One region of the Chryseobacterium electrogenes genome, then DNA from elsewhere that is predicted to be linked to it. Evidence: riboswitches for the same ligand, from Rfam matches in the RefSeq annotation. Region 1 holds a riboswitch; the other holds the start of a gene.

Region 1 (16,412 bases):
TTCAGCCATTCATTAATCAAGTAATAACTTATCGGAATACTAATTAATACTGCGATTAGAGTAATCCAAAGAAATTGTTTGGTTAATCCTACTATTAATATGCAGTCTGATGCACCTAAGGTTTTTCTGATGGCGACATCTTTCAATTTTTGCTCAATCATTAAGGATGACAAAGCAAATAATCCCAACAAGGCTACAATTAAAACCATTACATTAAGAATGGTAAACAAAGTCTGCTGTTTCTGATATTTCTCAAATGTCTTCGCGAACTTCTGGTCTAAGAAATAATAATCAAAAGGATAACCTTGCTCTACATTGCTTTGCCAATAGGTTTTCAGCCTTTTTACAGTGCCATCGATATCGGCAGGATCTAGTTTTAATTGAATGTTATAGACAAAAAATTTCTTCCATGAAGTTTCTCGATAATGAAAAAATATAATAGGCTCTACTTCTGCTTTTAAGCTTCTAATATTGAAGTCTTTTACAACGCCTACAATTTTATAGTTTTTATTATCAAATCCTGGTCTGATTTCATTTTTTAAAGCGTCCTCATCTTTCCAGCCAAATTTTCTTACAAAAGCCTCGTTAATAAGGACATTATTGATTGTATCGGATGCCAGATTAGGATCTAACCAACGTCCTACTTTCAATTTAACATTAATAAATTGAAGAAAATTATAATCCATAGATCCGTGTTGCCCTTGGATACTTTTATCTTTATAATCCATGTTAGAACTACTAGATCTATTGCTACCAGGCACTACTTCTCCATAAGAAATATCAGTAACACCTTGTATTTTTCTCAGTTCGGTTTTTAGTTTTTCGTATTTCAGCCAAGGTTTTTGTGTTTCTTCACTGAAATTAATCATTATAATCTGCTTCCCGCTGTATCCAAGATCTTTATTCATCATATAATTTACTTGCTGATTAACGATTAATCCGCCAATAATGAAGAATGAAGAAATAATTAATTGCAGAGTCAAAATCCCATTCCTAAGCCAAACACCATGTTTGCTTCTGGCAAAATTTCCTTTAAGCGTTTCTATAGCCTTAAAGTTAGACAAGTACGTTGCGGGGATTAAGCCTGAAATGAGCGTTACCGCAATTACCATCAAGAAAGAGTAAAAATAAACATGCCAATCTATCATCATCATTTCTTTGTCATAAAACTTGTTGAAACTTGGTAAAAGCAATTCTGCCAAAGCCAATGATAATATATAAGATGCGATGCAAATGATGAAAGTTTCCATCAAAAACTGAAGAATAAGACCTGATTTACTACTGCCAATTGCTTTTCTTACACCAATTTCTTTAGCACGTTGAGAGGCTTGAGCTGTTTTCAGATTAATAAAATTAATTGCCGACAAAATCACAATTAAAACTGATAAGGTAAACAAAATCATCAATGTTTTGAAATCAGGATTACTGAACCAAGATGCTTTTGCATGCAATTTAATTTGATCCAAAGGCGTTAATACACAACCGTTAGGACCATAAAGATCCAGATATTGTTGAATGGTAACTTTAGCTTCGTCTTTATCTAAGCTTGCACGGTATTCAAAAATATCTTTTACAAACTTATTTTCGACAGTTTTGGCATCAGAGCCTGGTTTCAACATAAAAAAAGCAGCATAGTTGAAGTTACCCCAATTTTTCTCATCGTTCTTTATCTGTTCTACTGGATTATAGATAAATGCTGGCTTAATCTGACTATTTTCCTTTGGAAGCTCATACACTGCAGTCACCACAAAATTATTGCCATTAAATTTTAAACTTTCGCCTGCCACATCGGTTTTACCAAAAATATTTTTAGCCGTTGTTGTCGAGAGCGCAATAACATTAGCACCTTTCAGCGCATCTTTATAACTTCCATTAACCAACTTGAAAGGGAAAAAATTAAAAAAACTTTCCGTTCCCGTCATACCATCCTTTTGGTAGACTGTTTTATCTTTTGTGGTCATCTTAACATTTATCATATAACCATTCAGTAAGACATAATCTTGGACTTCGGATATTACATCTTTCGCACGCCTTGCCATAGGCACAGAGATATTATGTCCGTAAGAATTTTCGGACTTGTTGTACGTCTGGAAAGAATAAATATTCTCACGTTTTGGGTTCCACTTTTCGAAAGATTCTTCGTCATTCCAATGCATAAGAATGAGCATAAATCCTGTTAATCCGATAGTTAATCCAAATAAGTTAATTACCGTGGACAACCAGTTCTTTTTATAATTGATGAAGGCAATTTTGAGCCAATTTTGTAACATAATTTTTGGTTTTTGGTTTCTAGTGTTTTGTATTCAGGTTTTAATATTTGATTGAGCAAAAAACTCAACACCATATACGATACACTAAAAGATTATTCAAAGTTTTTGGCATCTGCTTTTTGGAAGACGTCCTTTCTTTGAGAAGCGTGTTCTTCTGAGAAAATTTCGCCATCTTTCATCGTCACCACTCGAGAAGCGTAACCCGCATCGTAAGAAGAGTGCGTTACCATTGCAATCGTAGAGCCTTCTCTGTGAAGTTCTGCCAGGAGATTCATCACTTCATTTCCGTTAGAGGAATCCAGATTTCCTGTTGGCTCATCCGCAAGAATTAATTTTGGTTTGGTTACCAAAGCTCTTGCAACGGCAGCTCTTTGTTGCTGACCTCCAGAAAGTTGTTGCGGATAATGTTTGGCTCTGTGCGCGATATTAATTTTGGTCATAATTTCTTCTACTCTTAATTTTCTTTCGGAAGAAGAAACGCCGTTGTAGATTAAGGGTAATTCTATATTTTCGTAAACGGTAAGCTCATCAATTAGGTTGAAATTCTGAAAAATAAATCCTATATTTTTCTTTCTGATTTCTGATTTTTTCTTTTCCGACGTGCCAATAGTTTCTATAGATTCGAACTGATAAGACCCCGAAGAAGCCGTGTCCAACAGTCCTAAAATATTAAGAAAAGTCGACTTACCACAACCCGAAGGTCCCATAATGGCGACAAAATCACCTTCTTTAATCTCTAGACTTACATTGTTAAGCGCGTTAGTCTGTACATCTTCGGTTTTATATACTTTTGATAGATTTTTGATTTGGATCATTTTGATTTATTTTTAAAGTTGAATTAGTTTATTTTTTTATATCTAAAATTTCGTATTTCTTGAGTTCTGTATAGTCAGAAGTTATAATGGTTTCGCCAGCTTTTAAGCCAGACGTTACTTCGTAATATAATGGATTTTCTCTGCCTAAAGTGATATTTATTTTTTTGGCTTTGTTGCCAATAACTACAAAAATCCATTTGCCATTGGTATCTTTAGAAAAATTACCTTTCGGAATCATCATGCTTTGCGTATCGGCTGATAGTTTTAATTTAACCCCAAAAGTCATCCCTATTTTTAGGTTTTCTGCTTTAGAATCTACAAAATTAAGCTCTACAGAAAACTGTCCGTCTTTAACTTCTGGTAATATCTTGGAGATTATCACTTCATAGTCTTTTCCGTTATTGTCTAGATTACCTCTAATCCCGATATTAAGCTTGTTAATATAATACTCGTCAACTTTTGCAATGAGCTTGTAACCGTCCATCAGATCGATCTTACCAATGCTTTGTCCTGTTGTTAAGTTCTCTCCTATCGACACATTAAAAGAAGATAATCTCCCAGAAGCTGGTGCCATAATTAAGAAATTATTTTTGTTAGAATGCAGGATTTTCCGACTTTTTTCCATCTGAGCGATAGAAGAATTAATCGCTGACATCTGAGCACTTCGCGATACTTTTTCGTTATAAGCACCTTTTTCTACAATTGATTTTCTTTGTTTTTGATAATTAAGATTTTGCAGGCTGATATCATAATCTGTCTTTCTACCGATTTCTGCATCATAAAGACGTTTTTGTAAATTAAAAGATTGTAACGCCGTATTATAATCATTTTGAGATTGCAGTATTTCTTTATCCTGAATAAATTCTTGATTTTTGAGCTCCAACAAACTATTTCTCATCTGGCTAATCTGTTGCATAATTCCGGTCTCTTGATTAAGGTAAGAGAATTCTGTATTAGGATTATAAACTTGAGCAATGGGCTGTCCTTTGGTTAAAATCTGACCATCTTCTGCAAAAATTTCTTTGATCGCGCCACCTTCTAACACATTAACCAAAGAAGAATTAAGAGATTGTGTCTGCGCGGTAAGCATCAACATATCTTCGAATTTTCCTTGTGTTACTTGATCTGTTTGTATCTCTTGGCTTGACACATTATAGGTCTTTTTTTGTTTGAAAAAATAAAGGCTAAATAATGAAATTATAACAATTGTTACTACTGTTATCAAAACAAATTTTAATTTAGATTTCTTTTTTACTATTTTCGTATCCATAATAATATAACTCGTTTGCTTACAGTTAATTACGCAAGTCGAGTGCCAGAGATTTATAAGTTTGTAAGTTGCTGTAAACCTGAAACAAAGCTATTTAAGCAATTCTAAAAACTGTTCATTTTCGGACACTTTTTGTTCGATAACGGACACTTTTGATAGATTGATGGTTATTGATTTTAAATTTAAAAATAAAAAATGCGCAAAAAAGAAGCTCATATATTAATCGTTGATGATGACGAAGACATTTTATTTTCTGCTAAAGTATGGTTGAAAAAATTTTTCACGCAAGTTAGTATTCTTAGTCAGCCCACGAAGATTTTAAAATTTCTAACTGAAAATCAAATTGATACGGCAGTTCTAGATATGAATTTCCGAAAAGGATTTGAAAACGGACAAGATGGTTTGTACTGGATGAAAGAAATTAAAACGCTAGAACCACAATTGCCCATTATATTAATGACGGCTTACGGCGAGGTAGAATTGGCCGTAGAAGCGTTGAAAAATGGCGCCTCAGATTTTATACTAAAACCTTGGAACAATGAGAAACTCTACGCTTCTGTCAATCTTGCTGTTGACATTTCTCGGAAGAATAAGAAATTAAGTCAGTGGGAAAATATAAATACTAAAACTAATCAATACCAATTAGAAAGCCAATCTGTAAAGATGCAAGAAGTTCTTGAACAGATAAAAAAAGTCTCACCAACCGACGCTAACGTCCTTCTTTTGGGAGAAAACGGAACCGGAAAATATGTCTTGGCAGAGTCTATCCACGAACAATCGGTAAGAAAAAACGAACCTTTTGTGCATATTGATTTGGGAAGTATTTCAGAAAACCTTTTTGAGTCAGAATTATTCGGTTACAAAAAAGGTGCTTTTACCGATGCGCATCAGGATTATGCAGGAAAAATAGAAAATGCTCAAAATGGTACTGTTTTCTTAGACGAAATAGGAAATCTCCCTCTTCAGCTTCAAACCAAATTATTAAGTTTAATTCAAAATAAAAAACTCAGCAGAATTGGCGAGTCCAAAGAAAGATCGCTGGATGTCAGATTTATTTTTGCCACCAACGAAAATCTTAAAAAAGCCGTTGCCGACAATCGTTTCCGACAGGATTTGTATTACAGAATTAATACTTTAGAAATTAATATTCCGGCGCTTAGAGATCGGCAAGAAGACATTGCAATTTTGTCTCAATATTTTCTGGATCGTTACAAGCAAAAGTATCACAAACCGGCATTGGAGCTAAGCCAACAACTCATTGCACAACTTCAGAATTATCCTTGGCCTGGTAATATCCGAGAGTTGGATCATTGCATAGAAAGAAGTGTGATATTGTCGAGTGAGAATCATCTTCAACTTCTAATTCCTCAATTAGAAGAGCAAGAATCGGCCATTACTAATCTTAATATTGACGAAATGGAAGAAATATTAATCAAAAAAGCATTGAAAAAAAATCAAGGCAATATCTCATCTGCCGCCGAAGATCTTGGATTATCCAGAGCAGCTTTATACAGAAGAATGGAGAAATTCGGGTTATAAATAAAGATAAATTTCTATGAAAAATTACAAGAATATTTGGTTAATTTATTTTATTCTGACTGTATTAAGCGCTATTATCTCGTATCATTTTTTGATAACAGAAAGATGGATTAACGCGTTGTTATTTGCGTCGGTTAGTGTTATTTTTTTAATTTTAGCTCATGTTTCATTATCGAATCGAATTGTTAAAGCTGAGAAAATCATTGATGCTATCATTCAAAAAGATTTCTCATTATTCCCGAAAGAAGAAGGCTCAGAATTAATCACAAAAACAATAAAACTTTACTATCAAAGCAAAGAAGAAACGACAGCAATATCGTCTTACAAACTCCTATACGAAGGCATTCTAGATCAACTAGATACAGGAATAATGATATTATCAAAACAAGAAACAGAATGGATAATCTTTTATGCGAATCCTGCTTTTATTGATATTTTAGAAATCCCTAGGTACAATCTGTGGCAATTATATGAATCTAAAATCCCCGAGTTTTATAAGATTATCGAAGAAACAAATTATGAAAATTCGCAAGCGTTTTTTGATATTTCGATTAAGCAAAACAATAAGCAATCATTCTCATTAAGAACAAAACAAATTAAAAACCTACAACATCAATTTTACATTATTACGTTAGAATCTGTCCAAAAAATAATTGAGCAAAAGGAAAAACTAGCTTGGAATAATCTTATGAAAGTGATTTCTCACGAACTTCTGAATACCTTAACGCCCATTAATAGCCTTCTTCAGAATCTCGAATACATCAGCAAGCAAGATGTTGTAGACAAAGACGATCAAGAAGAAATGAAGGAAAGTCTGGCTATTATGAATTCTAAATCCAGACAACTTCTCAATTTTGTAGACGATTACCGCCAAGTTGCAGAACTACCAAAACCTATTCTTAAAAACATTTCTTTAAAAAGCATTGTAGAATCTGCTGTTAATTTTTTAAGACAAGAATTTGAAAATAAAAATATCAAAATCATTGTAGACCTTGAAGAACACCATGTTTTAGCAGATCAAAAAATGATAGAACGAAGTCTTATCAACCTATGTATCAATGCAATATTCGCTGTGTCTGAGCAGCAGGATAAGGTGATTAAGATTTTTATAAAATCTAAGAATAATAGAATTATTTTATCCGTAGAAGACAATGGATCTGGTATTACTCCAGAAATTAAAGACAAGATTTTTTTACCATTTTTCACGACCAGAAATAGCGGTTCTGGCATTGGATTAACACTCTCCAAAAGCATTATGGAAGCACATCGTGGTTATCTCAATTATCATCCATTAGCCGAAGGCAGTGCTTTCGAAATGTGGTTTTTACAGTAAAAAAACATCAATTATTCAGTCTTATTTTCGTTAATAAGCTGGACCATTTTGGCATTGAAAGAGCTTAGTTCTATTGTATTAAAAAAATCTAAATCTGCATTTTCGACTTCAATAAGTGCCTTTTGTAATACAATTCTGCCACTATCGGTCAATCTAATTATTTTTGCTCTTGTATCAGTTTCGTGTTCTTGTCTTGTTATAAAGTTTTTTTCCTCGAGCGTTCGTAATACCTTTGAGACCATCATTCTATCACTATTACTTTGGTTTGCAATATCAACTTGTGTAACGGCATTGCTTTGTTTAGAAAGCCAGCCTAACGTTGCCAAGAGTACAAATTGTGTATGTGTAAGATCTAATGGATCTAAAACTCTTTTTTGTTTTCGTTGCCAAAGCATCGTTACTTGTCCTAGTAAATAACCTGGACTATCATTTGGACTTTTAAAATGAAATTCAATGTCTTTATGCATAATTGTTATGAAGCATTTGTGATGATATGATGTCAAAATCATGTTGGTTAATTTCAAAAAAACCAAAACGAAAAGGATAACCCCAGCTTTTTTTATTTTGAATAAAATCTAACTCATCAATTAAAGGAATAATGGACACATCTTTAGACTGTTCAAACTCAATATTTCTTCTGGAAGGACAAAAATCTTCTGAAACCTGAAACTGGTAAATTTCATCATCTATGACTTTTCCCAAAGCTGTAAATTCTTGACATTTATCTGGTTTCCCCATTGTTTGTTTTCCGGAATAATATATGATAAAATCACCTTTTTTCATTCTCTTTAACGGCGAAATTTTTCCGTGACAAGCTTGTGCAATTCCTGCTTCTATTCCATTTTTTACATGATCTTTGGAGGCTACAATCACCCAATATTTTGTTTCTCGATTATTCATTTTCGATTATTTATTTTGTTCCAGAAATGTAATTATATAGCCGTCTGGGTCTTTTACCATAATTGTTTTACCAAAAGGAGTATTATTAATTTCTCCTAAAATAGCCACATCTTTTTCTAGTAAATTATTATGAAATTCTTCAATCTTCTTATCAATAGCAAACCAAAGAGAAACGCCAATTCCTAATTCTTTACCGTCTATATCACTCATAGGAGTTCTTATCGCAAAGCAAGCTTCATCTTTATTGTATTTAAAAATATAAGCACTTGGATTACTCATTTCGGATAACTCAAAGCCTAGTTTTTCGGTGTAGAAGATTTTTGAATTTTCTAAATTTCTTACTTGTAGCGATACAAAATCTAATTTTTTCATTGTATTAATATATTGTTGTTGCAAATATAGTATACTCGACAACAATAAGCAAAATGTTTTTAAATTTATTTAAAAAAGATTGATAAAATCAACGCAATGAGTGTTCTAATATGAATGTAAAAAAGAGAAATTCTATAATTTCTCTTTTTCTTTCGCTACATAAATTACTCCGAAATTGAAATATAAGTTTCTACTTCTGCCTCGTTGCCTTCGTTATAGTAGTTTTTTCCGTGAATTGTAAAATCTGCTTTGTAAGCGCGTTTTGTGTTTAATTCTTGATTGTCCCAAATTTCTAACCAAGTATTAAAAATAGCTTCAGGCATTTTCCCTTTAGAAATAAATTTTTGATATGTTGTAGCTTCAATAGTTAATCCTACAAATCCATCAGGAATACTATCTAAGGAACTTACTGGCAATCCTACAATTGTATCATAAAAACCCGTAAAATCACTTTCATAATTAGTGTAGACAGCGTAGATATCATCACTTATTTTATTTGGGATTTGTTTCTGAATGTCTTCTCCCCAGAATTTTTCCCATAAAATTTCGATGTCTTTAGCAGATTGACCATTCTCATTGGTTGTTCTAGTAGAAATCCCAACGATATAAAATGTTTGAATAATTAGATTGTTCATTATTTTTGATGTATTTGTTTGTTTAAAGAAAGTATAATCAAGTTATTATATTTCCTGTTATAATTGTACTGCAAACATAGAATACATTTGTGACAACACTATGTCAAGGGTATTTTTTTATATCAAATATTATAGAAAAACTATTTTTTTCATTCTAAATCTATAATTCTAAATAATCTTTAATTACATTAACTACCCCAAAATCATCATTGCAAGGCGCAGTAAAGGCTGCTACTGCTTTCACAGAAGCATGAGCATTGGACATTGCATAAGAATATTTTGATTCCTTGAGCATTTGTATATCATTCATATAATCGCCAAAACACATTGTCTGCTCGGGAGAGATTTCTAAAAGATTTTGTAAAATGGCAAGTGCATTTCCTTTGTTGATGTCTTTATTCATAATATCCAGCCAATATTCGCCAGAAACTACAACTTCTAGATTATAAGCTTCAAATTTTTTCAGAAAAGGATAGAGATTTTTTTCAGAACCTTCGGGGTGATACACTGCAATTTTGAAAGCATCATCTGCGATTTCCGCCGTCAGATCGTCCACTTTTTGATTTTCTGTGTAATATTTGGTAAAATATTGTACAAATGATTCATCATCACTTTCATAATAAGCTTTTTTCTTGGCAGATAAAACCGCTCTGGCTCCTGGAATTTCGCGTATTGTTTTGATAATATCAGTGATGAAATCGTGTGCTAATTTATCCGCAAAAAGTTCTTTATTTTTATAAACCACATAGGCGCCATTTTCTGCAATAAAAGCCATTTCATTTTCAATCGCTTTGAAATATTGCGTTATGCCGGGCATCTGTCTGCCGCTAGCAGGCACAAAAAGGATATTTCTTTTTTTCAGTTCTTCATAGATAGCTGGGAAATCTGGACTTACCTCATATTGAGAATTGAGAAAAGTACCGTCCATATCTGTGACAATCAGTCTAATGTCTTTCATAAAAATAATTTTATTCAAATAATCTTGGTTTAATTATTTGATTAATGTCTTTGCCAAGAATTATCTGTGGTGGCAAATTCTCCAACAAAGATAGAAATATCCTTTTTATCGGACTTTATAATGCACAACCGAAAGACTTTTTAGAATTTCTGCGCTTTGTTCTGGCGTGATGTCGCGCTGTGGTTCTGCCAGCATTTCGTAACCAACCATAAATTTTTTGACTTCTGCATTCCTCAGCAAAGGCGGATAAAAATGCATGTGGAAATGCCATTCAGGATGCAGCTTTCCGTCTGTTGGTGATTGGTGAATGCCTGCCGAGTAAGGAAATGAAATATTAAAAAGATTATCATATTTAGTTGTTAAATCTTTTAAAATTTCTGCAAAAGATTCTTTTTCCTTTTCCGAAAACTGAAGCAAATTTTCAATTTTTCTTTTGCTTACAATCATGGTTTCGTAGGGCCAAACTGCCCAAAAAGGCACAAGGGCAACAAAATCATCATTTTCGAGAATAATTCTTTCGCCAGCTTCCAATTCTTTTTTCACATAATCTTCCAGAAGAGAGCGTCCGTTTTTATCAAAATATTTTTTGAGATTTTCCTGAGTTTTCAAAACATGAGACGGAATAGAAGATTGTGCCCAGATTTGCCCGTGCGGATGCGGATTGCTGCAACCCATCACGGCGCCTTTGTTCTCAAAAATCTGCACATGATTGATGTAATCTTCAGCGCCCAACTCTTCGTATTGCTGTTGCCAGATATCTACTACTTTTTTGATGTCGCCCAACTCCATTTCTGGCAGCGTAAGACTGTGATTATCAGAGAAACAAATCACTTTATTGATACCTCGCTCTGGTTTCAAAGCAAAAAAATCAGATGGATTCTCCTCAAATATGACATCATCTTTCATCAAAGAACCGAAATCATTATTAAAAACGAAAACGCCTTTGTAATCTGGATTTTTATCACCATTCACACGAACATTTCCCGAGCATAAATAACAATCTGGATCGTGCGCAGGCAGTTGTTCTTCGGTTACTTTTTCGGTTTGTCCTTGCCATGGTCGGTTGGCTCTTTGCGGCGAAACCAAAATCCACTCATCCAAAAGTGGATTGTACCTTCTGTGCGGATGCTGTTTTTGGTTAAATGCTGACTTCATTGCTTTTATATTCATGGATTCCGTCTGATATTTTCACGTGATAAACCTTCATATCGATGTCAAAATCAGCTCTATATTTTGTGCTTACTTTCTCTATTACTTCCTCTACATTTTCGTCTTTTATAAGGTTGATGCTACAGCCACCAAAGCCACCGCCCATCATTCTTGCGCCCAAAACGCCGTTTTCCTTCAAGGTTTCTTCAACCAAAAAATCAATTTCTTCACAGCTGACCTCAAATTCTGTAGAAAGACCAGAATGTGTTTCAATCAAAAGCTTGCCCAAAAGTTCTACATTACCTTCTGATAAAGCTTTGGCAGCATTTTCCACCCTTTTAGTTTCATTTAAAATATACAAACATCTTTTGTAAGACGTCTCTCCTATTTCGGTTCTCACTTCATCCAGCATTTCAACACTGAAATCCCTGAATTTTTCGATCTGAGGAAACTTTTCCCACAAGATTTTTTTGCCATGATCTACGTCTTTTCGCCTGTCATTGTAGCCGGAAGTCAAATGGGTGTGCTTCACACAACTGTCGAAAAGTACTAGGCTGTAACCGTCTATATTGGCATCAAAATATTGATGATCCAGTGAGTTACAATCCAGCATAATCACTTTATGTTCCTTTCCAAAAACGGAAGCAAACTGATCCATAATGCCACATTTTACACCCACGAATGTATGTTCTGATTTCTGACCAATGACCGCCAAATCTTTTTTGGATAAATTTAAATCAAAAATCTGGTTGAGAATATAAGCAAATCCACATTCCAAAGCTGCGGAAGACGACAAGCCCGATCCCATCGGAATATTGCTACTAAAGGCTATTTGCAAACCACCAATCGCTTTGCCACTTTCCTGAATCGCATTGAAAACCCCCAACAAATAATTAACCCAAATCTGCGAAACGGGTGTCTGCTTTTCGGTAACATTAAAACTAAAAGAATCGTTAAAATCTTTGGCAAAAAAAGTGCAAATTTCAGAATCTTCCAGTTTTTTGACAGCAAAGCAAATATTTTTATCAATAGCAGCAGGAAGTACAAATCCATCGCTGTAATCTACGTGCTCGCCGATAATATTGATCCTTCCAGGCGCCAGAAAAAAATAATCTGGCTCGGAATGAAACGCTTCCTGAAACGCTTTTTTTGTTTGATTGATTAATTTCTCCTGCATAAGTGACTGCAATTTATGTTTTTTTTAGATAAATTTTGACTAAAGTCTATTTAAATTATTGACATTAAAAACGGGCTAAAGCCCGCTCTTATTGATATTTTCCGGTTATCTAGAAAATATAGTTTTGTTTCTTTAAAGTTTTTAGCTTCCCAAATTAGAAATTACTTTCTTTTCATTACTTTTTTAGCGGCTGCAACAATGTCATTAGCCGTTAAACCATACTTTTCCATAAGCTGATCTGGCGTTCCACTTTCTCCAAAACTATCATTGACAGCAACATATTCTTGCGGTGCCAGATGTTCTGTGATGAGAAGTTGTGCTACGCTATCGCCCAAACCGCCCAATCTGTTGTGTTCCTCCGCGGTTACCACACATCCAGTTTTTTTAACTGAGTTGAGTATCGCTTCAGAATCCAAAGGTTTGATGGTGTGAATGTTAATTATTTCCGCATCAATTCCCTGCTCTTCTAAAATTTCGCCAGCTTTGATGGCTTCCCAAACCAAATGTCCGGTTGCTACAATAGTTACGTCTTTTCCTTCGTTTACCATCCAGGCTTTTCCGATTTCGAAATTCTGATTTTCATCTGTAAAAACAGGAATTACAGGACGTCCAAATCTTAAATAAACAGGACCTTCGTAATCTGCGATGGCAATGGTTGCGGCTTTGGTTTGATTGTAATCGCAAGTGTTGATGACCGTCATCCCGGGAAGCATTTTCATCAATCCAATATCTTCCAGAATTTGGTGTGTAGCGCCATCTTCGCCTAAAGTAAGTCCGGCATGTGAGGCACAAATTTTAACATTTTTATCAGAATAAGCCACAGACTGGCGAATCTGGTCGTAAACTCTGCCTGTAGAAAAATTGGCAAAAGTTCCCGTAAAAGGAATCTTACCTTCGGTTGCCAAACCAGCTGCGACACCAATCATATTGGCTTCTGCAATTCCGATTTGGAAAAATCTTTCTGGTGCTTTTTCTATAAATTTCTCCATTTTGAGCGACCCAATAAGGTCGGCGCACAATGCCACGACATCGGGATTTTTGTCTGCCAATTCGGCAAGACCAGCGCCGAAGCCGCTTCTAGTATCTTTACTTTCTGTGTATGTATATTTTTTCATTTGATTAATTATTGATGGTTTTGAACGCTGAAAATATTTTTCGCCCGCAAAGGCGCTTCGCTCAGCTAAGAAATTTAATCTTGTGACTTAAACGATAATTGACTTTTTTGGAACAGCGAATCTCTCACAGCCCGACCTGAGTGGAGCTCGTTTTCTTTTTTTGTCCTTCGACTTCGCTCAGGATGACAAAAAAGAAAACAGCGGGAACGGAGGGCGGATAAAGCTGCCCAAATTATTCTCAGTTTAATAATCGCCTAAGGTTTCTTCTAGTTGGTTTAGTGCTGTTTGTAGTTGTTCATTATTCGGGGCTTTTCCGTGCCATGCGTGGCTTCCCATCATATAATCTACGCCGTGACCCATTCCAGTTTTTAGCAAAATACAAATCGGCTGACCTTTGCCCGTGAGCGATTTAGCCTCGTCCAAAGCATTGACAATTTCTTGCATGTCGTTACCATTTTCTACCTCAATTACTTTCCAGTCGAAAGCTTCGAATTTGGTTTTAAGGTTGCCTAAAGAAAGCACTTTGGATGTCGGTCCGTCAATCTGCTGACCGTTATAATCTACGGTTGCAATCAAATCTGTCTAAAATCCATTGTTCTCTAATTCGTGGAAGTCCTTTTTCGATATTAATTTCAGAATTTTCATCGGTGTACGGTCCTGAAGTATCGTAAATTGTGACTGGTGGATTTTCTTCAATTTTTCCATTAGTTAATTTTGTTGGACTTAGCTGTATTTCGCGCATCGCTACTTTGATGGGATGAATTAGTCCTTCTACATAAATTTTTGTCGAGTTCGGGAACGGTGAACGCGTGATTGAATGTGCCATAAATATTGGTTTTAATGCCTAAATATTAACCGCCTTGAGTAGCAGTAATGATTAAAATAGAATCGTTGTTGTGGAGAATTGTTGCCGCCCAGATTGATTGCGGAATAATACGATTGTTGATAGCTACAGCAATACCTTTGGTCTTGCCAGGTACTTCTATAGCTAATAATGCCTCCAGGTTGTCGGGAAGTGTATCGAAAGTTTTTTTAGTGTGATTGATTGTGAGTTCCATTCCTAAATTTTTTAAAGCACTTTAGGAATGCCTCAGCATTGTACAATAGAATGTACAGCAAAGTCATCTCACTTTTCCCTACGCTAGTATGATCTAGAAATCAGGTTCAAAGGGTAAATTCTCAGCCCGCTTTTCAGCAGACACCCCTAAAGTATGAGGCGAAGGTAATTATTTTTCTAGAATATGCAAAAAAAATCATGAATGTTTTTGATTATTTATAGTTACTCAATAGTTATAAATAGTCATGATTACAAATAATTCTAAATCTTTTTTAATAGACAAAAAAACTATATAATTCACATAATTACAAACCATTAGCTTTAACCCCCTAATGATTTTATCACAAAAATTATTTTTATTTTTATAAAAAAATGCCTCTAAAAAATGTTTAATTTTCCAGAGGCATCTCATTGGTTAAAAATATTTTCAAAAAAATTAATGTTTAGTTTTAAATAAAAAATAATTTGTTATTTAGAATATGATGGCATCATTGGATTGCTAATTACAGAACATTTTCTTACTTCTATGGCTGTAGTTGCTATATTATTTGTAGTATCTGTATCCGTTATCTGATCAGAATCTACTGTTGAGACCATTTTAAAAGACTTATTAGTGCCAATTCCCTTTTTGAAATATTGACCTGTAATGGTAACAATTCCTGATTTTCCCGCTAGTAAACCTACTGTTCCGGAAATTTCATTAGATGAAAAATTAGATGTTGGAAGATCAGAATTAGTAAAATTACTATTATAGGAAACTCCTGTAATTTTGAATTTAGAAAAATCTACCAAATTATTATTTCCATCAACGACTCTCGACTTATAAGAAATTCTATTTAATGAGGTGTTAGAATCATTGGTCACTTCAACTTTAAATGTGACATTGCTAGAGTTTTCGTTGCAAGTAAAGTAACTATCTGAGCGGCTGTCAACCCTTAAGTTACCTGGAGTGGTAAGAATAATATTCCTAATCTCCTGAAAATTAAAACCTCCACCGGTAGATGCGGAAAAACCAAGCTTCAAGTTGCTAGGTATTGGATACTTTGCAGAATCCAACGTATAATTCATTACTTCGGTAAAAGTAATTTGGTTTTCTTTCCTCCATCTAACAGCAATGTTATAATTGGCACCTGACTTGGTAATGATAATCTGTACTCTTCTATAAAAAGTATTATCCGCAGGTCTTGTCAAAGAAATTGTATTATAATCTATTTCATTTCGTTGACGTATTTCATTAGCAGTCCCTGATTGATTACCTAGCGGACTACTTGTAAGGTAATTAGTAGAAGGAGTAGAATTGGTAGGTCCTCGTAAAACAAAAGCATTTGGCAACATACCATTTACCAATGGTGATGCAGAGCCATTTCTATTTTCTAAGTTATTTGCATAGTTACCATACGCATCTAGTCCTAGCCCTATATATCCACCTGATAATCCTGTTGTGCCCGCAGGATTACTGTATGTAGCATATCCTAAAGAGCCACCATAGCCACCAAGTTTGAAATTTGCTTCTGAAACCGAAGCATCAAATAAATAAACGCAAAGCCCATCTGCACCATAATAGCCATCGTTAACATTTCGCCAACTTTTATATTCAAAATCTGCAATAACTCCAACGGTTGTCGGAAATCCCTGCATAACATACATATAACCTTTTTGATTAGTAGATGCTTCTGTTAACCTTAGATAACCAGAACCATTGGGATCCGCTCCTCTTGCTGCTGTTAGATATGCATTATCACCAATTTTTAGTCCTGCAGTATCACGAGTTGTAAGAGAATTTGTAATCGTAAACTGTCCATACAAAGAACAATAACTTCCT
Region 2 (16,412 bases), 120 kb from region 1:
ATTTTTATTAAATATATTCCCTTTTGTAAAGCTTTTATATCTATCGTTTTACTAGCCTTTGTTGTATTTAGTAATTGACCGTTTATTGAATAAATTTCAGATTTTAGGATTTCTGAGTTTGTGTTAATTTTAAGATAATCTTTAGCAGGATTGGGGTGAATGCTGATATCTAATAGGTTGGACTCATTAACAGCAAGTTGAGTTGCAGTGAAATTCACATTATCCAGACGCAGTGATGCATTAACGGCTACAGGCTCTGTTGCGTTACCAAAAGCAAAATAAATAACCTCATCTTTTTCTGCAATATATGTTTCTTTAAATTGAGAATATTTTTTTCCTGTAACCGAAAATTTATTAATCATTTTGGTGATGTGATCTCTATCGGGAGAAGAAGCAACAGATAGCTTGAGTGTTGCAGGAGATGCCTCGTCTAAGCTCATTGCTGCATAAAATTTGACATCAACACTTTCTCCAGCTTTTAGAGAGATAGGATAGGAGAATAGCCAATCATTTTTAGTGGTTGTTTTGCTGGTATTATTGAATGCGTAGCCAGATCCTTGTTGTGCAGCACTTGTATTTTCTCCATTAATCCAAGTGTTAGAAGACCAACCGTCAGAATCGTACTCTCCAAAATTTTCTACTGTTTTCTCAAAGTCATAACTGTATGGCAATTTAGATGGAGTGAAAATGGATTTCGGCCCTGCCCAGCCTGATCCACAATCAGAGTTCTTAAGGAAAAACTGATATCTTTTGCCGGCTTCTAGATTGTTATAAGTTTTAGTAGTATTAGCGCTTATTCCTGTAGAGCTTACTGGTGTGCTGAATGTTGTAAGACCTGTATCGTATTTGCTAATACCTGCTGTAGGATCCCAACCAATATCAAAAGAATTTGTCTGAAGATTATTAACAGAGAGTTTGTTCATAGATGGCATGATGCAATTTGCGGTATTGCTTATATATACATCGTCCAATGCAAGATAAGTACCGTCATTGGTATTATTAACAAATGCAATATGTATGGTTTTTCCTTTAAATTGTGATAAATCAATACTTCTATTGTTAAAATCAAAAGGCTGTTCTCCTTCTACAGTTTCTATAGTTTTGGTGAAAGAAGCCATGTTATTATCTGTTTCGGATACCTTAATTACATAAGAATCTGTGAACTCAAAGTCATAAGACTTAGCTTTCCAATATAATGTAGGATTGCCTGTATTAGGAATTGTTATAGACGGTGTAATTAGCCAATCATTAGATTGCCCAACAGGAGAATACAAAGAGGTGCTGAAGGCTATTTTGTTATCAAGACCATCATAAAACTGAATCCAAGCTTCAGTATTAAAACTTTGGACCTCAGCAGAAGCAGGTACCGTTTTACCATCTGCATTAATTGTTTTGAAATTAGATAATGGTGTCCCGTTGTTGTTTTCAAAACCAGAGTTAAAAATTTGAGCATTGGCATTGATTATCATACCAAGCATCAATAAAGAAAGAATCGTTTTTTTCAATTTAATTAATTTTTGTATTACAGTTTATTTTTCTTTGTTTAAAATAAAAGAAGCTACAAATTTATAATTTAATTGGTTTTTATTGATCTAAATAGTGTTATAATTATTTATTTTTCATTAAATAACCTTTAATTGTTTTAATTTGAAAATAACTAAAAGTAGTATCTAAACGAACATGAAAACAAAAGAGCCAAAGTAAAACTACTTTGGCTCTTTTATTAAGTATTAAGTCATCTACTATAAAGAAGCAGAATGTACTAATAGATCTGTTAACTTGTTAGAGTAACCAGTCTCGTTGTCATACCAAGAAACTAACTTAACAAAATTAGGAGATAACATGATACCTGCGTCTTTGTCAAAGATAGAAGTTCTCTTATCTCCGATGAAATCTTGAGAAACTACTAGATCTTCTGTATAACCTAAGATACCTTTTAGTTCTCCTTCAGAAGCAGCTTTTATAGCTTGACAAATCTCGTCATAAGAAGCTCCTTTTACTAGTCTTACTGTTAAGTCTACTACAGAAACATCAGCTGTTGGTACTCTGAAAGACATACCTGTTAATTTACCATTAAGAGAAGGAATTACCTTTCCTACTGCTTTTGCAGCACCTGTAGAAGATGGGATAATGTTTAACAAAGCAGAACGTCCACCTCTCCAATCTTTGTGAGAAGGTCCATCAACTGTTCTTTGAGTTGCTGTTGTAGCGTGTACTGTTGTCATTAATCCTTCTTCGATACCAAAATTATCATGGATAACTTTAGCTAGAGGCGCTAGACAGTTAGTTGTACAAGACGCATTAGAAAAAATCTTGATATCGTCTGTTAATTCTTTATGGTTAACACCCATTACAAACATTGGGGTATCATCCTTAGAAGGTGCAGAAAGAACAACTTTCTTAGCGCCAGCGTTGATATGAGCTTCTGCAGATTCTTTAGTTAAGAAAAGACCTGTAGATTCTACGATATAGTCTGCTCCAACTTCGTTCCATTTTAAGTTATTAGGATCTCTCTCTGCAGTAATACGGATAGTTTTACCGTTAACTACAAGGTTGTTACCTTCTACTTTTACCTCACCATTAAATTTCCCATGCACAGAATCATACTTCATCATGTAAGCCATGTATTCTGCATTGATAAGGTCGTTAATACCAACGATTTCGATGTTGTCTCTTTCTAACATTGCGTTGAATACTAGACCTCCAATTCTACCAAATCCGTTGATACCTACTTTAATTGTTGACATATTTTATTTTTATAAATTGATATTAATTTTGACTTTAAATTTACGATTTTTTTAATGAATTACATTGCTAAAATCTCAGAAATTTTCAGCAAATCTTTGTTTATTTCATTATGTTTTTTGATAGCTTCTTCTATTGGCGTATAAACTAAAGTGTTAGATCTCATACCTACCATAACTTTATTTTGGCCTTCTAATAAACCTTCTACAGCACCAAAACCAAGCTTACTAGCTAAGACACGATCTGCACAGCTTGGGGAGCCACCACGTTGGATATGTCCCAAAACAGCTACTCGGATATCATAAGTAGGGAATTTATCTTTAGTTGCTTTAGCAAGATCATAGATATTTCCTAATTTCTCTCCTTCTGCAACAACGACAATGCTAGAGGATTTTCCTACTTGTTCTGCTTTTTCAAAGGTGTCGAACAAGTCCTCCATACTGTCTTTCTTCTCAGGGATTAGGATATCTAGTGCTCCTGTTGCTATACCACTATTAAGCGCTATAAAACCAGCATCACGCCCCATAACTTCTACAAAAAATACACGATTATGAGAAGTTGCAGTGTCTCTAATTTTATCTATAGCTTCCATAGCTGTGTTAAGAGCTGTGTCATAACCAATGGTATTATCAGTACCGAAAATATCATTATCAATAGTGCCAGGTACGCCAATTACTTGGATCCCGAATTCTTCGTTAAAGATTTTAGCACCCGTAAAACTACCGTCTCCACCGATACATACTAAAGCTTCTATCCCAAACTCTACACAATTGTCATAAGCTTTTTGTCGACCTTCTTTGGTCATGAATTCTAGTGATCTTGCAGATTTTAAAATTGTACCTCCTTGATTAATAATGTTCTTAACAGATCTTGGTCCCATTTTGGTAAAATCACCATTAATTAAACCATTATAACCTTCTCTTATCCCATAACATTCTATATCGTAAAAGTTAGCTGTTCTTACCACAGCTCTTAAAGCAGCATTCATACCGGGAGCATCTCCTCCAGAAGTTAATACTGCAATAGTTTTTATCTTTTTATTTGACATACGTTTCAATTTTTCCGCAACGAATTTACAAAATATGAATGGATTTATCATTTCATTTTTATTACATATCTGAGATTATTTATTTTTATTAATTATGATCGATTGTGAGTCTATCTGTTTTAATCTTAAAGTAAAATAATCTGATTGATGTAAATTTCTCTCACATAAGCTTATTTGTGTATGGCTTTTTCAATAATGACATATTTGATGAGATTCATATTGAGTTGTAATAAATAATGATATTAACAAAACTATTACTTAATATATTTTTTTCATAATGAGAAACTTCTTAGATCTATTTAATATTTTTTTTGATTTTAGTAGGCATTAGGAGAAATGATTATAATCATTAAAGATCAGTTGGAGTTTGTTATTGGCAGTTATACCATAGATTCTGTAAATAAAAACTTAAATTTTATTATAAAAATATAAAACATTACATGACTTATTGGATAATCCGTAATTGAAAAAAATCAAAGTAAATAATGGGTGTGAAAATAAAAAGTTTACTATATTTACGAACAATACGAATTAAAAATTTAAACCAAAAAATCATATTATGAAAGTTACCGTAGTAGGCGCAGGAGCCGTTGGTGCAAGTTGTGCAGAGTACATCGCGATGAAAAACTTCGCATCAGAAGTTGTGTTAGTAGACATCAAAGAGGGTTTTGCAGAAGGTAAAGCAATGGATCTTATGCAAACTGCTTCTCTTAATGGTTTTGATACTAAGATTACTGGTACAACTGGAGATTATAGCAAGACTGCTGGTTCTAAAGTTGCTGTTATTACTTCTGGAATCCCAAGAAAACCAGGAATGACAAGAGAAGAACTTATCGGTATTAATGCTGGTATCGTAAAAGATGTTACAGCTAATATCCTAAAACATTCTCCAGAAGCTATTATTATTGTAGTATCTAATCCTATGGATACTATGGCTTATCTAGTACATAAGACGTCTGGTCTTCCAAAAGAAAGAATTATTGGTATGGGTGGAGCATTAGACTCTGCACGTTTCCAATATAGATTAGCAGAAGCTCTAGATTGTCCAATTTCTGATGTAGATGGTATGGTGATCGCAGCGCACAGTGATACTGGTATGTTACCACTAATTAGCAAAGCAACAAGAAATGGTGTTCCTGTTTCTGAGTTTTTAACAGAAGAGCAAATTGCTTATGTTACAGAAGAAACTAAAGTAGGAGGTGCTACATTAACTAAGTTATTAGGTACATCTGCTTGGTATGCACCAGGTGCAGCAGTTTCTGTATTGGTACAATCTATCCTTTGTGATCAGAAAAAAATGGTGCCTTGTTCTCTAATGTTAGATGGAGAATATGGAGAGTCTGATATCTGCCTAGGTGTGCCAGCAATTATCGGTGCTAATGGTGTTGAAAAAATTATCGATATCCCATTAACAGATGAAGAAAAAGCGAAGTTTGCCGAAGCTGCAAAAGCTGTAAGAGAAGTAAATGGAGATCTTAAATTTTAATTTAATTTCTATAAAGTAAAAAGGAGCATAGCAATATGTTCCTTTTTTTTTGTGATATATAATAAGAGAATCTATTTCTATAAAAGTATTTTTAACGCTCAATAACCTTCTCTATTTGTAGATTAAAGTGATTGTCTACAAGGTCTATTTTTTCTTATGTAATCAAATGTTAATCTAGAGTCCTATTATTTTAATGCATTCACATTACTATAACAATGATTGGTTAATTAATTAAGGTAATGTATTGTTTTTTAGTAAACATTAAGATGTTTTTAATATTTATATGTTTATTTTTTTAATATTTATTTAAATTAAAGGTAATATACTCTGGTGATTGTTGACACTACATTTGTTTCGGAAAAAATAATATTAGGATGGACAAAAAAATCAACAAGTTAATCGTTCTGGTTGTCTCAACAATGATCTCAATTCCTATATTTGCACAAAAGGAAAAGGCTAAAAAAGATACTATTAACGATATCTCCGAAGTTGTAGTGACTGCTATGGGGATAAAAAAAGAGGTTAAAAAGCTTGGCTATGATGTCACAGAAGTTAAAGGAGAGGCTGTTAACAAGGTAAGATCCGCTAACCCTATGAATGCCTTAGCAGGGAAAGTTGCTGGCCTTAATATTGGTGCTAGTACAGAGATGTTAGGCAGGCCAGAGATTGTTCTTAGAGGTAGCAAAGATTTACTTTTTGTTGTTGATGGAGTACCTATCAACTCTGATACATGGAATGTCAATCCAGATGATGTAGAAAGTTACTCCATTTTAAAAGGGCCCAATGCAGCTGCATTATATGGTTTTCGAGGGATTAATGGTGCCATCGTGATTACTACTAAAAAAGGGACAAAAGATAAGCGTGGCTGGACAGTAGATTTCAACTCTTCTTCTATGTATGATGTTGGCTTTATAGCTCTTCCGGAGAGTCAACATGAGTATGGACGAGGGACGGGTTTTAAATATTCTTATGGTAATGTTCTCTATGATAACACACAACGTCTGCCAGAATGGGGACCTCGTTTTGAAGGGCAACCCGTACAGCAATTTGATAGTTCTTGGGATAATATTACTCAGACTAGAGGGACTTCGCCATGGTTAGCTAGAGGTGTTAAGAATTTTGAGAATTTTGTTCAGACGGGGATTACCAATACTAATAATATATCATTATCAACTTCTGGAGAGAATTATGATGCAAGGTTATCTTACTCTCATCTATACCAGCAGGGTATGTTTCCTAATACTAAATTAAATGCTGATAACTTTAGTATCAATCTCGGTTATAAACTTAATGATAAAATAAAATTTGAAGGTAATCTTAATCTTAGTTTACAATATTCTCCCAATATTCCAGATGTTAATTATGGGCCTAATAGTTACATCTATATGTTTAAAGTTTATGGCTCATCAGATTACGATATTAATGCTCTAAGAGATATATACAAAGGACCACAAGGTGTACAAGATCTAATGCAATATTCTTCTGAATACGGAAGGCTTAATAGTGCATGGTTTATGGCTAATGAATGGCTAAGATCACATCAGAAAACTGATATCTATGGTTATCTAAAAGCGACTTACAAAATTAATGATGATCTTAATCTTAGTGCTAGATCTCAAGTAACCACATGGGATCAGTCTCGGACAGAAAAAGTACCACCGTCTACTAACCTTAATGATTATGTGCCTTGGTATAGTTTCGGGTGGTATGGAGATTATAGGATTGATAAAAGAAACTTATTGGAGAATAACACGGATATTATGTTAAGCTTTAATAAAGAATTTGATAACTGGAATGTGTCTGCTTTAGGTGGAGCTAATATGAGATTGTTTAAGTACAACTCAGATTGGGAGACAACTAAGGGACTTGCTATTCCTAAGCTTTATAGTTTATCCAATACCAAAGCTCCTGGACTAGCTTATTCTTGGGGATCAGATATGCAAGTCTATAGTGCTTATTATTCAGTTGATTTTGGGTACAAAAAATATTTTAATATCAATACCACAGGTAGAGTAGATAATTTATCAACCTTACGCAAAGGTTATAACACTTTCTTTTATCCTTCAGCCTCTATAAGCTCTGTTATTTCGGATTATTTTAATCTAGGAAATACGCTTTCTTACTTAAAGATTAGAGGATCATTTGCAGATGTTAAAGGAGCACTTACCGCATCTAATATAGGATCTGCTTATATGGCAACAACAGGCAGTAGCCTAAACTCTGGTTTATTGCACTATGGATCAGAATTGTATACCTCATACGATGGACCTACGTATGCTAACCAAAATGCTTATTCTAATAATAACTATTATAACGGGACAGCATCAGTAGATTATAGTAATGTTATCGCAAATCAAGAACTTGAGCCTTATAAAAGAATTTCTTATGAGGCAGGACTGGATCTAAAACTTTTCAAGAATAGAATTGGTATAGATGCTACTTACTTTAGAACAATTAATGGACCTCAGATCTTTGCGATAGAAAATGCACCTTCTGTAGGTCAGAATTATCATAATATCAATGGAGTTACAACACTTAATCAGGGTTTTGAATTAAGTCTTAATGCAAATATTATTAAGAATACCAGAGGTTTTAACTGGAATCTATCTGCCAATTGGAGTACTTACAAAGAAACTCTTAAAGAAATTGCCAGTGGTTACGATGAGATTTGGCTTAATGGTCACAACTACAAGCCAGGAGATCGGCTAGATGCCTATTACGGGACGAAGTTAGTGAGAGATAACCAAGGTAATGTTGTACATAATTCGGCTGGATTATTATATCAGGCGCCAAGTGGGCAAAGTCAAAATGGCTTATTGGGACATCTTAATCCTGATTATTCTATGAGTATTACCAATAATTTATCTTTCAAAAATTGGTCACTTAGCTTTCAATGGGATGCAAGAGTAGGTGGTAAAGTTTATGATTTTTTATACGCTCAGGCAATGAACGGTGGTACAGCTTATGAGTCTGCTGCTGGTGATTTTGGTAAGGCGAGATATAATGAATGGGTTTCTTTGCGAGATAGAGGTGTTGTTACGCCAAGCTATATAGGGCAGGGTGTTGTTATCGTTTCAGGAACGCCTAGGTTTGAAAACGGACAAATTGTTAATATGAATGAGCTTACTTTCGGTGCTAATTCTACAGCTGTTACAGTACAAAGTTATGTGACCAATCTCTACAATAATACAGAATACTTTATGGTTGATAGATCTTTCGCCAAACTAAGAGAAGCCAGCTTGACTTATAGCTTTCCTAAAGAATTTTTAGAAAAAACATTCTTGAGGTCCTTAAGTGTCGCTATAATAGGTAGGAATCTTCTTTATTTTGCTAAAAGGAAAGATATGGATATGGATTCTTATGCTGCTGGATATAACTCTGCAGATAGGACGGCTAATGGAGGCAAAGGTTCTGTGGGGCTACAAAGCACCTCTACGAGAACTATAGGCTTTAATCTTAACATCGGTTTTTAACGGAATTAAAATATCATTAAAATGAAAAATAATTTTTTATACAAAGCTCTTATCCTTTCATCAGTTGTATTGATTACTAATGCTTGTAATAGAGATGATAGCTTACTTAATAATCCTAATACAAGACCAGAAGAATCTCTTGTTCCTCCAACATTAATTCTTAATCATATTACTGCTAATCTAATAAAACCAGATGAGATGCCCTTTGCTCAGGCAGGGAGAACTAACCAGTATTTTGTAAGTAATTATTCTTATTATTGGGGATCTAACTCTTATAGCTGGACTAATACAGATAATAAATATAACATATTCTTGTATGCTAATAAGATGCAAGAACAAGCACAAAAGCTAGGAGATACAACAAAACTTAATTTCTATAAAGCTTTAGCTAATTTTTTCAAAGCTTATTCATCCATATGGTTGTCGCAACGTGTAGGCGATATACCGATGTCTGAGGCGGGAAATTCTTCTAATCTTACCCCAAAATATGATACTCAAAAAGATGTCTATAAGCAATCTCTAGCTCTATTAGAAGAGGCTAACCTATTGTTGGGAAATATTAATACGACATATCCTAATTTAAAAAATACTATAGCAGACCCTACTGGAGATGTCTTTGGTTTAACATACTTTCAATGGCAGAAGCTTATCAATACTTATAGATTGAGAATTCTTATTAGCTTGAGTAAAAGGGTCGATGATACGCCTGATCTTAGCATTCAAGCAAAATTTGCAGAGACTATTAGTAATACTACTAAGTATCCGATTATGGAATCTAATAGTGACAATATGCTTTATAGATATAATAGAGATTATAATCCGTATCCACTTTTCACGAGCCGTTCTTACACGTATGGTGCTAATATAGGAAAGACCATTCTTGATATTACAACTCTAACTAAGGATCCTAGGACCTTTATCTTCGCAACACCAGCACCTGCTAAATATAAAGTTGCTGGAGTCGCAATCTCTGATTTTTCTGCTTATGTAGGAGCTAATACCAATACTGCGCAATCTGTACTTTTTGCTGGTACAGATACAACAGGTAACACGCTTTCTGATAAAGGAGCTTACTCTTATATCAATTATAAAAGATATTTTTCTTCTCAAGATGGCTCTACAGCAGAACCTTACATGTTAATAGGTTATCCTGAGCTATGTTTCAATATTGCAGAGGCTATCAACAGAGGATGGGGAAGTGGTGATGCTGCATCTTGGTATAATAAAGGGATTAATGCTTCCCTAGCTTTTTACGGATTATCTAATGGACAATCTTTTGCGGTAGGAGATCGTCTGGGCGGGACTATCGGTAACGTTACCATTAATTTTGATCAATTTATGAATAATAGTGATGTTGTATATAAAGGAAATAATCCTAATGGGCTAAAACAAATTTTGATACAAAAGTATGTCGCATTATTCTGTAACTCAGGATATGAATCTTTCTATAACTGGAGAAGAACTGGATTTCCTGAATTTCTGAAAGGTGGTGTCGGCATAGGGACGCCAGATAACCAATTACCTTACAGATGGATGTATCCACAAGGCGAAATCACTTACAATAATGTTAATTATAAAGCAGCAATCCAATCACAATATGGAGGAGCTGATGATATATCAAAACTGATGTGGCTTTTAAAGTAATTTTCAGTTATAATCTTTTTCTTTACTTCCTTTTTTTACTATAGTGATGAGGTTTTTATCTCATCATTATAGTTATTTTAAATCCTAATTCTATGAAATATATCTACATTCTTATAACCTTATCTTTATCTACATTTTCTTGGGCTCAACAAAGCAATAATAAAGCTGATTTTGCCGATATTCAGGCTATTAATTTCAGAGATATTGGTGGGTATGTAACAGAGCAAGGGAATGTTGTTAAGCACAATAAGCTTTTTCGTTCTGGAGAACTTAGCCGTCTTAGCAATGAAAATTTGATTCATTTTAAAAAACTAAACATCAAAACTATTATTGATTTTAGAAGTAATGATGAGGTTGAAAAAGCACCAGATAACTTATCTCAAGATATTATATATCAACAATTATCTGCAGGAAGTGAAGATTTGGGAAATTGGCAAAATATATTAACCAAAACTAAAAATGGAGATTCTCTAATGCTTTCTTTCTATTCTAAAACGGATTATCTTGGAGATAAATACCGCCCGTTTTTTCATAGTTTACTTGAGGCACCAAAAGAAACATCTATAGTTTTTCATTGTACAGCAGGTAAAGATAGGACTGGTATTGCTGCAGCATTATTGTTGTATATATTGGGCGTTTCACAAGAAGATATTATCAATGATTATCTAGCGAGCAATAATTACCGAAAAGAAGAAAATCAAAAGTTGATTCATCAAATGAAATTGATAGGTATAGATGAGCAAGTCGCAACAGATATTGTAATTGTAAAGCCAGAATATCTTACCGCTACCTACAATGCTATTATTGATAAGTATGGAAGTATAGAAGATTTTGTAGAGCAAAAACTTAATCTTAAAGCTGATGATATAAAGCTATTAAGACAAAAATATACAGAAAAACTCTAAAATTAACCTTTGCTATATCTAGTAAAATCCTTATGTTTGTAATGCTTTAGGGGTATTCTGAAAAGAATTGAGAGAGTCCCTTAGAACCTGATACGGCTCACACCGACGTAGGGAAAAGCATACTATTTTACTCATATTCCTTTTTTGGAGTAATCTTGTATTGTTGCTTTTTAGTCTATTCCTAAAGTTTTTTTAAAATTAAAAATTATGGAAAAAAGACTTTGGCAAAACATAGAAAATCTTCGAGAAAAATCCCCTTTAGTTTACAATATTACCAATTTTGTAGTGATGAATACCACTGCAAATGCGCTTCTGGCAGTTGGTGCATCGCCTATCATGTCGCATGCGCACAGTGAGATTGATGAGATGTCTGCAATCAGTCAAGCTTTGGTGATTAATATTGGGACTTTGGACGAATATTGGGTTCAGTCGATGTTAAAAGCTTCAGCATCGTTTAATAAACTGCAAAAACCTTGGGTTTTAGATCCAGTTGGAGCTGGTGCAACTTCTTTCAGAAATAGAACTTTACAACAATTATTAGAAAATAAACCTAATATTATCCGAGGAAACGCTTCGGAAATTATGGCATTAGCCAATACCAATTTATCGGCGACAAAAGGTGTAGATAGTACAGAATCTAGCACCAATGCGATGGATGCTGGGAAATTTTTATCGCTAAAATTGAACTGCGTGGTGTGTATTTCAGGTGAAATCGATTATATCATTGAAGGCGAAAAGATACTTGCTATCCATAATGGACATCCGATGATGACCAAAGTAACAGGTTTGGGTTGCACGGCAACAGCTTTAATTGGTGCTTTTTCTGCCGTCAATAATAACTATTTTGAAGCGTCTGCATCTGCCATTGCTTTGTTAAGTATTGCTGGAGAAATAGCCAATGAGAGATCAAATGGTCCGGGCACTTTACAACTTCATCTTTTGGATATTTTGCATAGCATTTCCGAAAATGAGTTTTTAGAACGAATAAAATTGGTTTAAAATGAAGATTCATCCAGATTTTCCGTATCCATTATATTTGGTTATTTCGGAGAAAGATTGTTTGCATTTTCCGTATTTGGAGGTTTTAGAACAAGCTGTTTTGGGCGGTGTAGATATTGTGCAATTGCGAGAGAAAGATATTACTTATGCCGATTTTCTGTCTAAAGCTATTGCGGTAAAAGCAATTACAGATCGCTATAATATTCCGTTAATCATCAACGATTCGGTGGAAGTTGCCAGAGCGATTAATGCTTTCGGAATTCACGTTGGTAACCATGATACACCTCCTTCTAAAGTTAGACAATTGTTGGGGCAAGAGGTTAATATTGGCTATTCCATAGAATATTTGGAGCAATTAGATAATGAAGAAAGTCAAATTGCAGATTGCCTTGCTGTGAGTCCCGTTTTCAGTACACCAACTAAAACTAATACGGTTACCGAATGGGGCTTGGAAGGTTTAACTAAAATTTCTCAACAAACTAATAAACCCATTATCGCGATTGGAAATATGAATCATAATAATATCAGAAGTGTTGTAGAAGCAGGAGCGCATTCTGTAGCAGTAGTTTCTGAAATTTGTGCTTCCAAAAATCCTAAAGAAAGCGCTCAATTATTGAAAAAAAATATGAACTAAAATGAAACAATATTCTTATAAATCGGTTCTAAGTATTGCAGGTTTTGATGGCAGTGGCGGTGCAGGCATCCAAGCCGATACCAAGACAATTTCTGCTATAGGTTGTTATGCGACTAATGTTTTGACGGCTTTGCCGGTACAAAATACACAAGGCGTTCGTAATATTTATCCTATTCCGATGCAGGCTGTTAAAGATCAGTTAGATTGTATTTTTGATGATATTGTACCCGATGCTATCAAAATCGGAATGGTGCATACGCCAGAATTGGTAGAAATTATTCAGAATAAATTAATTGATTTCCCCGAAATTCCGGTGGTTTTTGATCCTGTTATGGTGGCGACAAGCGGTCATCATTTAATTAACCAAGAAACGATTACGGAGATTATCAATCGATTATTTCCTTTGGCGACGATTATTACGCCTAATATGGACGAAGCTTCGGTGCTTGTTAATCAGCCCATTATCAACCTAGATGATATGGAGCAAGCTATTGTTAAAATCTCCGAAATGAACATCAAATCTATACTATTAAAAGGCGGACATTTACCAACTGAAGAATTAACCTCTTTGTTTTTAGATTCAGAAAAAAAGATTCATCGTTTTAGCTTTCCAAAATTCGAAACTAAAAATACGCACGGTTCTGGTTGTAGCTTATCATCAGCAATTGCGAGTTATTTGGCACTCGGTAAAAGTCTTTTGGAAGCGGTAACTTTAGCTCAAGATTACGTTCACTTGGCGATTAATAACGGTGCAAATGTTAAGATAGGAAAGGGCAATGGTCCTTTAAATCACTTTTATAATCCTCAAAAATTACATCTATATGAATTGGAATGAACACGCTTGGTTAGCGATAGAAAATATTTATAAAAGCATCCAAAAAATGCCATTTATAGAGCAGTTAAGAACAGGAACTTTGGATATGGAAAAGTTTCAATATTATCTTAAACAAGATTCTTTGTATTTGGAAGATTTCAGTAGAGTTTTGGCTGTAATTGGTACTCGGCTTTCTAGTCTGGATGATATGAAATTATTTATAGGCTTTTCTGAAGGCGCTATTGCTGCTGAAGTAGGATTACATGAGGCTTATTTTAAATCTTATGGTGTAGAAAATCGTGGCGAAATGTTGCCCGCTTGCCATCATTACACGTCTTATTTAAAAAGTGTTGTTGCAACCGAGCCTGTAGAAGTTGCCCTAGCGGCGGTGTTGCCGTGTTTTTGGATTTATCAGGAAATTGGCGATTATATTTACAAAAACCGTGTTGAAGACAATAATCCTTTTAACAATTGGATAGATACTTATGCCGGCGAAGACTTTGCAAACAGTGTAAAAAAAGCCATTGAAGTTTGTAACCGATATGCAGAAAAGACAACAGAAAAGACCAGAGCTGATATGACAAAAGCCTTTGTTTATGCCTCACAGTTAGAATTTGACTTTTGGGATGCGGCAGATCAACTCAGAGATTGGAATGTTAAATAATGAAAGCTGGTTAATCCAGCTTTTTGTCACATTGAGCTTGTCGAAATATTTTTTTTAAGGATGATATTTTTTCTTTATTAAAGTTTTCTTGTTGCAAGTAAAATAGCCTTGTTGCCTATTTCATTTAATTCAATTATTATTGTAATTCTGAATCTAAAAAAAACAAAATTTCAAAATAATTAAAATGATCAATTTATATAGAAAAACAGCATTAATAGAAGGAGGTTCTTATTTGATTTTACTGTTTATTGCAATGCCATTAAAGTATTTTTTCAAGATAAACGATGCTGTTAAATATTTTGGATGGATCCATGGTGTTTTATTTCTCGTGTTTTTTGTAGTTTTAATTTTAGCATCCATTAAGTATCGCTGGAGTCTGATGAGAATTGCGGTATATCTTATTGCTTCTGTTCTTCCTTTTGTGCCTTTTATACTTGATAAAAAATTAGAAAAAGAATATCCGCAATAAAGTGTAATCTTTAATTTTCTACGAATATTTTGATAAATAAAATTATGAAAAATTTACTTGTATTTTTCTTTTCAATCCTTTGTTTTTCATGTGTTAATGCTCAAGAAATTTATTCAAAAGATTATGGAGAAAAACAAAATCCAGCTGTGATTTTTATTCATGGTGGTCCAAGTGGAAATTCCAATTTATTTGAAGCTACAAACGCTCAAAAATTAGCAGATTTAGGATTTTATGTTATTGTCTATGATAGGCGAGGAGAAGGTCGCTCAAAAGATGATAATGCAAAAATGACCTTTGATGAAAGCTTTGATGATTTACTTAAAGTTTATAATACTTACAAAATTGATAAAGCAAATATTCTGGGACATAGCTTTGGCGGAATTGTAGCAACTCTTTTTACTGAAAAATATCCTGAAAAAGTTAAAAGTTTAGTTCTCGCAGGAGCGCTTGTTTCTCAACAAGAAACATACGATCATATTTTGACAAATGCAGAGAATAAATTTGTTAATCAACCTGAAAAATATGCTCAAATTTTAGATATTAAACGTCTGAGTAAAAATTCTGCTGAATATAGAAAACAGTGTTTTGATCTTGCAAGCGAAATGAAGTATTTTAGTATGCCTAGTCCAACCGAAGAAAGTCGGGCATTGCGAGAGTCGTATGAAAAAAGTGAGTTTTATAAAAGCAATTTTAGAAATTATAATTCGCCAATTAAGTTTTACCAAAATGAATTAAAAAATAATGTGAATAATACAGCTATTCTAAAAAAGATTAGAAAAAAAGGAATTCCCATTTCTGCAATTTATGGAAAAGAAGATGCGATATTTTCTACAAATCAACTTAATGATGTAGAGAAAATTGTTGGTAAATCTAATTTTAAAATTTTAGAAAACTGCTCTCATTATTTATTTGTCGATCAACAAACTGAATTTATCAAGTTTGTATCTCAGCATTTTCAATAAATGAATTAAACAGTATTATGAGTAAACAAATCATTATTGATGGAAATCAAATCTACGATATCAAATCTTTGTATGAAGAAATAAACCTCAAATTTATGCAAGGTGAAGATTGGCAACTGGGCGAGAGTTTAGATGCTTTTGATGATCTTTTGTATGGTGGTTTTGGCGCAATAAAAGGCGATGAACCAATCAATTTAGTTTGGAAAAACTTTGAGAATAATAGAGAAGTTTTAGGCTTTGATTTAACGTTAAATTTTTATGAAAATAAATTGAAGCAACCTCAAGTTTTTAATAAAAAAATAATCGAAGACAAAATCCAAAAACTAAAAAATACAGGTAGAGATACCTATTTTGATATCATTTTAGAAATTATTGCCAGTCATTCTAATATTACACTAATCCCAAAATAAAGATTAGATTTTCATCCAATCTTCATAAGAAACAACGCCCAATTCTGGTTTGGCTTCGCCTTCTAAAATTGATATAAATTCTAATTGATTACCATCCGGATCGTTAAAATAAATGGCCAAAGCCGGCATCCACGCAAAAACCATCGGCGTGTCTAATCC

The links. A riboswitch is a leader RNA that binds a small molecule or an ion and turns the genes downstream of it on or off. The one in region 1 is predicted to bind thiamine pyrophosphate.
Region 2: linked by a shared signal. The riboswitch ahead of thiM (hydroxyethylthiazole kinase) and the one ahead of thiS (sulfur carrier protein ThiS) in region 1 are both predicted to bind thiamine pyrophosphate.

What each region holds. Positions count from the first base shown of each region.
Region 1 is NZ_JBNPPB010000002.1:930,260-946,671, forward strand. It holds gene ACQQ6V_RS04170 (ABC transporter permease) at 1-2,270, opposite strand, end outside; gene ACQQ6V_RS04175 (ABC transporter ATP-binding protein) at 2,363-3,085, opposite strand; gene ACQQ6V_RS04180 (efflux RND transporter periplasmic adaptor subunit) at 3,114-4,235, opposite strand; gene ACQQ6V_RS04185 (sigma-54-dependent transcriptional regulator) at 4,551-5,894, shown strand; gene ACQQ6V_RS04190 (sensor histidine kinase) at 5,911-7,227, shown strand; gene ACQQ6V_RS04195 (MarR family winged helix-turn-helix transcriptional regulator) at 7,239-7,694, opposite strand; gene ACQQ6V_RS04200 (EVE domain-containing protein) at 7,687-8,127, opposite strand; gene ACQQ6V_RS04205 (VOC family protein) at 8,134-8,499, opposite strand; gene ACQQ6V_RS04210 (GyrI-like domain-containing protein) at 8,664-9,134, opposite strand; gene ACQQ6V_RS04215 (Cof-type HAD-IIB family hydrolase) at 9,295-10,092, opposite strand; gene ACQQ6V_RS04220 (UDP-glucose--hexose-1-phosphate uridylyltransferase) at 10,198-11,247, opposite strand; gene galK (galactokinase) at 11,231-12,418, opposite strand; gene ACQQ6V_RS04230 (transketolase family protein) at 12,580-13,533, opposite strand; partial or broken gene ACQQ6V_RS04235 (thiamine pyrophosphate-binding protein) at 13,777-14,112, opposite strand; partial or broken gene ACQQ6V_RS04240 (phosphomethylpyrimidine synthase ThiC) at 14,105-14,359, opposite strand; gene thiS (sulfur carrier protein ThiS) at 14,385-14,591, opposite strand; TPP riboswitch at 14,650-14,749, opposite strand; gene ACQQ6V_RS04250 (L-type lectin family protein) at 15,059-16,412, opposite strand, start outside.
Region 2 is NZ_JBNPPB010000002.1:1,050,908-1,067,319, reverse strand. It holds gene ACQQ6V_RS04800 (T9SS type A sorting domain-containing protein) at 1-1,505, opposite strand, end outside; gene gap (type I glyceraldehyde-3-phosphate dehydrogenase) at 1,743-2,747, opposite strand; gene pfkA (6-phosphofructokinase) at 2,807-3,793, opposite strand; gene ACQQ6V_RS04785 (malate dehydrogenase) at 4,353-5,279, shown strand; gene ACQQ6V_RS04780 (SusC/RagA family TonB-linked outer membrane protein) at 5,654-8,752, shown strand; gene ACQQ6V_RS04775 (SusD/RagB family nutrient-binding outer membrane lipoprotein) at 8,774-10,396, shown strand; gene ACQQ6V_RS04770 (tyrosine-protein phosphatase) at 10,489-11,301, shown strand; TPP riboswitch at 11,340-11,432, shown strand; gene thiM (hydroxyethylthiazole kinase) at 11,509-12,300, shown strand; gene thiE (thiamine phosphate synthase) at 12,302-12,934, shown strand; gene thiD (bifunctional hydroxymethylpyrimidine kinase/phosphomethylpyrimidine kinase) at 12,936-13,769, shown strand; gene tenA (thiaminase II) at 13,756-14,412, shown strand; gene ACQQ6V_RS04745 (DUF3817 domain-containing protein) at 14,597-14,881, shown strand; gene ACQQ6V_RS04740 (alpha/beta hydrolase) at 14,926-15,843, shown strand; gene ACQQ6V_RS04735 (barstar family protein) at 15,861-16,253, shown strand; gene ACQQ6V_RS04730 (VOC family protein) at 16,257-16,412, opposite strand, start outside.